2 regions of the Brevibacillus sp. NL20B1 genome follow, and region 1 is predicted to be linked to the other one. Evidence: predicted binding sites of a transcription regulator. Region 1 holds the regulator's gene; the other holds the start of a gene.
What was found. Region 1 encodes CtsR, which represses protease genes until heat stress. Its sites were predicted from a motif close to ATGGTCAATAAAGGTCAAACA; they were not measured.
Positions count from the first base shown of each region.

Region 2: the regulator CtsR is predicted to act here: its motif matches at 1,245-1,265, upstream of clpP (ATP-dependent Clp endopeptidase proteolytic subunit ClpP).

Region 1 covers NZ_JAGTPT010000029.1:59,101-62,171, forward strand. The annotation lists gene mcsB (protein-arginine kinase McsB) at 1-757, opposite strand, end outside; gene mcsA (protein-arginine kinase activator protein McsA) at 779-1,294, opposite strand; gene KDN35_RS17375 (CtsR family transcriptional regulator) at 1,340-1,804, opposite strand; gene KDN35_RS17380 (HAD-IA family hydrolase) at 2,338-3,024, opposite strand; gene KDN35_RS17385 (MGDG synthase family glycosyltransferase) at 3,050-3,071, opposite strand, start outside.
Region 2 covers NZ_JAGTPT010000033.1:7,511-10,581, forward strand. The annotation lists gene KDN35_RS18145 (hypothetical protein) at 163-336, shown strand; gene KDN35_RS18150 (H-type small acid-soluble spore protein) at 361-540, shown strand; gene clpP (ATP-dependent Clp endopeptidase proteolytic subunit ClpP) at 605-1,198, opposite strand; gene KDN35_RS18160 (bactofilin family protein) at 1,319-2,458, opposite strand; gene KDN35_RS18165 (zf-HC2 domain-containing protein) at 2,458-3,018, opposite strand; gene KDN35_RS18170 (RNA polymerase sigma factor) at 3,005-3,071, opposite strand, start outside.

The DNA.
Region 1 (3,071 bases):
GCTCCTGTTCGATAATTTGCCGGGCGACACTGTACAAGTTGGACAAGATGTCCGCTTCCGACATCCCCAGCGTCACCTGGTTGGACAGCTGGAACAGGTTGCCCAGCGCTTCACTGCCTTCGCCGTAGATGCCCCGGACGACCAGTCCTACCTGATTGATCGCCTGCAAAATGCGATTGATCTGCTGGGTCATCACCAGGGCTGGCAGATGCAGCATGACCGAGGCGCGGATGCCGGTGCCGACGTTGGTCGGACAGCTCGTCAGATACCCCCGCTTCTCGTCAAACGCGTACGTCAGCTGCGTTTCAAACACGTCGTCAATCTTGGTGCCGACCTCCCATGCTTCATTCAACTGAAAGCCGGGCAGCAGCACCTGAATGCGGATGTGGTCCTCCTCGTTTACCATGATGCTGACGGATTCATCCTCGCTGAGCAGGACAGCCCCTTTGCGGGATTCTTCGGCAAGGTGGGGACTGATCAGGTGTTTTTCTACCAGCACGCGTTTCTCCAGCGGGCTCAGCTGGTCCATCTGGAGCAGCTGCACCGGGTATCGGCTTTTCATCGCTTCGCTTCTGCTCACCTCCGCCACTTTCCTCACGACCTCTTCCGCCTGGGAATCGGTGGCGAGCAGCGGGAACGGATGCTGCCGCAGGTTGCGGGCAATGCGCAGCCGCGTGCTGATGACGATGTCGGAATCGGGTCCCTCCCCTTTCATCCAGTTGCTCCACGGGTTTTGCATGAACTTCTGTTGGGACATATCCGCCTCACCTCCCCCTGCTTACGATTGCGCGATTTTTTGTTCCAGCGCCCGGATGCGGTCGCGAATTTCGGCCGCCTTTTCAAACTCTTCGCTGGCGATGTAGTGCTGCAGCGTGCTTTTTAGCTGTTCCAGCTCTTTGCGCAGCTTGAGTTGACCGCCAGTTCGCTCCGGCACTTTCCCTATATGCTGGGTATTGCCGTGAATCCGGCGAAAGAGCGGATCCAACCGGTCGCCCAAAAACGTGTAGCAGTCGCTGCAACCGAACCGGCCGCTTTTGCTGAATTGGGCGTAGGTGAGCCCGCAGGTTTCGCAGCGCAGCGGCTTCTGTACCGGTTCCTGCGATTTTTTGGTCATTGGATCAAAGTGCAACAGCCCCGAAAGGAGATTGTTGATGCTGAAGTTGTGAAAACCGGCAAAGACATCCCCTTTTTCCTGAGCACAGTGCTCACAGATATGATATTCCGTTTTTTTGCCGTTGACGATTTTGGTCAGATGCAGCGTCGCCGGTCGTTTCCCGCATTCTTCACAGTTCATCAGATCGTCCCTCCTAACCGGTCCGGGTTGGCTTGGTGAAAGTCCCTACCGCAGCAAAATGGCAGCTATCATCTGTTTTAATATGTTGGCCCGCAGTCGGTCGCGGATTTCCGCCTCCACCGTCAGCACATTGCGCGAGGTGGCGATTTTCATCAAAGCCGCTTCCCGGTTGTTGATCAACCCTTCCTCCAGCAAGCGGTCAACAATCGCATGACCCACTCCCTGGGAGATGCTCTCGCCAATCAGCTCCTCGGTCAACAGCTCCTGCAACCGGGCTTTGCTGACGATCTGCACTTTACGGATGCGGATGTAGCCGCCCCCGCCGCGCTTGCTCTCGACGATGTATCCTTTTTCGACCGTAAAGCGGGTGTTGATGACGTAATTGATCTGTGACGGCACACACTGAAATAGGTCGGCAAGCTCGCTGCGCTGTATCTCGACGGAGCCGTTCGGACTCTCTTGAATGATGCGCTTTAGATGCTGCTCAATAATGTCCGAGATGTTCCGCAAGTCGTCGCCTCCTGTTCCACTGTGTTTGATCTGTTTGATCTTGACTTTGACTATCTTTGACTTTGATTATAATGGCTTTATGGCACGGATGCAAGAGGGGAATACAGTTTCTAGTGTAGGCAAAATGGCTGTCGTTGAAACCAAAACAAAAGCCATCCCCAAACGGAAGGTTTAGGGATGGTTTCAGACTGAAGGCAAACCGTTCATTGGATAAACGTCCATAAGAAAATGATTTCCAGGCCGGAAGGCCTGCCCATTCATCAACCGAAGCAAAAGACAATATCCGTCGCATGGCAGGATGGGCCAAGCGAGCTCCTTTGACGACCCACTCAGCGGAAAAACGAAGACGCGGGGATCAACAGGGGAGACAAGTCTCACTTCCGCGAAACACCCAGATGTTTGTCCCCTGCCCGCGTCTCGTTTTGGAGCGGACTTTATCCGCTTCTGCGCTGGGCGTCAAGCGAGCGAGCGGGCCCGATCTCCCATGCGCCGCGAACTTTGTCTACACGCTGAAACCATCCCCAACGGAACGTTTAGGGATGGTTGCTGTTAACTGTTGTCACGGCCGGCAGGTGATCCGGCAGCTGCGAGAATGCGGTAATGATCACATCGGCTCCGTCCAGTTCCCCCTGTTTGGCAAAACCGAAGTCGCAGCCCACGGTAAACAGGCCGTTCACTTTGCCCGCTTCCACATCGGAATGCCGGTCTCCTACCATGACGGCCTGTTTCACATCGTAATCACGCAGCAGTTTGGCCACGAGATCCCGTTTGGAACGCGTGTGAAAGCGGCCCGCGGAGTACAGGTCGGTAAACAGCGGCGTCAGCCCGTAATGATCGCAGATGGCTTCAATGTATTGTTCCTGCCCGTTGCTGGCGACAAACAGGGCCACGTTCTCGGCATGCAGCTTCGTAAGCACTTCGCGGACACCCGGGTAGAGATCGGTGACGTTCTGCCGCAGCAGGGCCAGTTCGTTTTCCAAAAGCAGCCGATCGGCCATCTGTTTGGTATCTTCGCTGACCCCCGGCAGCAATTTTGCCCAGAGTTGCTCAATCGTCATGCCCAAGACATTGACCAATTCCCGCTCGCCAGGGGTGGGGCCGTCCCACAGACCTTTTTCGCGAAGCTGTTCAAACGTCCGCTGAAACGCTGGTGTCGACAGCTTCTCCGTCTGCAACAAGGTTCCGTCCATGTCAAACAAAACAGCGTACGGTATGCTCATGGCTCCCTCCATTGTTCCTGTCAGGTTACTCTGTCTCTTTGTCTTCC
Region 2 (3,071 bases), on a different contig from region 1:
CCGTAATATCCTCAAGGTACGCGTCTGTTTGGGGCAGGCTGCATGTTTTCCCGTCGCTCGGGGGAATGCTAACAGATGAAACAGGCAAGGCTTCCACTCGCTGCCGCATGCGATGGAGTCTTTCATCACCCGGTGCCCAACCGCGCCAAAGGAGGGAGACGTGTGGAGAACAACCGTGACACCCTATACGAAGGACGCGACCAGTACGACATGGACATTGACCGTATGGTAAACGAGGGGCTCGGCGGCGGACAGGTCAGCGACCAGAACGGATTGATCGAGGAGTCGACCACCGATACCATGACGGGCGCCAGTTCGGCCCGCGACAACCGCTGACAGCACCAAGGGAGGGAATGATACATGGATGTGAAGCGCGCACAGGAAATCCTGCGCTCCTCGGAAAAAATCGAGGTCCAGTACAAAGGGCAGCCGGTCTGGATCGACGGCGTGGATGAACGAACCGCGACGGCCCGCGTCCACATTGAAGGCAATCCGGCCAACAGCATGGCGGTCGAGGTCGGACAATTGGAGGAGAAGTAAAAACACCCGGCCTTGCTGGCCGGGTGTCGTGCTTCGAGGGGAAGAACCCTGTCAAGCCGATTGCTTATTTGGAAGAGGATTCCGGCGTGATTACCTTGTCGATCAGGCCGTACTCCAGCGCTTCCTGAGCGGTGAGGAAGTTGTCGCGGTCGGTATCCTTTTGAATCCGCTCCAGCGGCTGACCGGTGCGCTCGGCGAGGATTTTGTTCAGGTGTTCGCGCATTCTCAGGATGCGTTTGGCAGCGATTTCGATGTCGCTCGCCTGGCCTTGCGCGCCGCCGAGCGGCTGGTGAATCATCACTTCGCTGTTCGGCAGGGCAAAGCGTTTGCCCTTGGCGCCCGCCGCCAGCAAAAACGCCCCCATCGACGCGGCCATGCCGACACAAATGGTGGACACATCCGGTTTGATGAATTGCATCGTATCATAAATCGCCATACCGGCGGTAATCGAACCGCCCGGGCTGTTGATGTACAAGTGGATGTCTTTGTCCGGGTCCTCGGCCTGCAGGAACAGCAGTTGCGCTACGACGATGTTGGCAACGGTGTCGTTGATCGGCGTTCCGAGAAAGATAATGCGATCCTTTAGCAGGCGCGAATAAATATCATATGCACGTTCACCGCGATTCGTCTGTTCGATGACGGTGGGAATCAAGTTCATATGCATTAAGCCTTCCTCCTCTCTTGGTAAGATTAATCATACACGAAAGGTCAGTAAAGGTCAAACAGGTAACTGCAAGCCTTTCTCTCAGTTCTCTCCCAATCCTGCCTCTCCTAAACCTTATGGCGTCAGAAATGTTTTATTCGCCTGACGGACCGCGCAGGCCAGCGATCCGAGGAAGGCCATCCACACCGGCAGCGCGAACAGCCAGCCGGCAAACGGGATAATCAGCAGGCACTGCAGCGCCACCACGCCCAGCAGCTCGGCGAGCAGGGGGGGAAGCCGCCAGCGAAAACGCTCGGCCAGCCGGATGCCGATCCAGGAGCCGACAAACACCTTTGCCGACCAGGTAAGCAGCACGAATGCCAGCAGCAGCGCCACCGTCACCGGAATCCCGACGACGGTCACCAGCAGCGCGATCGACAGGAGCGGCAGGCCGAGCACCAAGCCGGCGCCACAAGCGAACGCCTGTCCCGGGTGCCGGTCCAATTGGCTGTAGATGCAGCTCAGCCCGGCCGGGAAGAGAAAGCGCACAGCCAGCCAGAGCAGCAGCGTGCTGAGCAGCGACGAGAGGCCCAACAGGATGGGAAAGTAGGAAAAGGTGTCTTGGTCTGCAGCCACCACCGCGGGGGAATACAGTTCCTTCCCTTTGAGGACAGCGCCGGAACCGATCGCAGCCCGATGCGGACTGGAGTAGACCAGATCGCCGCCGATCACGGCAGGTGCGTCAATCTGCAGGGAGCTGGAGTGGAGTAGTGAGATGCCTTCTCCGATTTCGCCCGTGATGCGCAGGGTGTCCACCTTGCCGTTTGCTTCACGGGCCACTTTGCCGTTCAGGTCCGCATGCGGGGTAAACATCAGCAGGCTGCCGCCTATACGGCCGTTCTGCTCCAGCACGATGTGGCTGGAACCGACGGTGACGTTTCGTTCCACATTGCCGGAGATCGACAGCTGCTGCGTGAAGGCGCGCACATCTCCCGCGACAGTGCCGTCGATGCGAGTGTCGACCGCAAACGCGAGGACATCACCGGTGACGCGTCCGCGTATCTGTACGTTTTCTGCAAGCACGTACAGGTCGCCGTTCACTGTTCCTTCGATGGAGACCGTATTGGCGTTGACCGCCAGATCGCCGTCGTGCACCGCGTCAGCCGGCAGCACGTAGCTATGGTTTGACACTGTGCCGAACGCATGGACTGCATGTGCCGGCACAAGCAGGAAAACGGACAGCAGCAGGCAGAGGATGAGTTTGATCCGTCCCATCAGTCGACCTCCCGATTCTGCAGCCGGGATGGAGGAAAGGGAAGGAAGCGTATGTTCACCAGCAAAAGCAGACCGATCAGCAGCAGCAGCGGCAGCGGCAGTGCCACCACGTATGGACCGGGGACGTTGAACAGGTCACCGGCGTTGTCCTTCAGCCACAGGGCTGATCCCCAAAAGAAGCGGGATGTCCAGGAATTCCACGCAGAGGCAACCCAGTGAAACCACACACTCTGCCAAAAAATGAGATACCCGGCCGCAACCGCCAGAAGAGTGCCCGCGCCAAGTATCGCCCGCCACAGCAGGCGGCGGCGATGCCGCCTGTGCAGGATGGCAATGCCTTCAATCTGCGCCGCCGTGAGCGAGTCCAACTCCAGCGGCGGCAGCGACGTATCCGCGGCGAAAATCGTCTCTGCCAGCAGATGCTGCTCGCCGGTCAACCGCTCCCACGACTGCCGGCAGTGAAAGCAGTGGTCCAGATGCTCTTGAACGCGGGCCGCTTCCTCGGCGGACAACTCGTCATCGCTGTACATCATCAAAGTCAGTTCGTCAATATGCGGCATCGGCCATTCTCCTTTCCTCCCGATGTTTCTCCAGCAATTCTTTTAACTGCTTG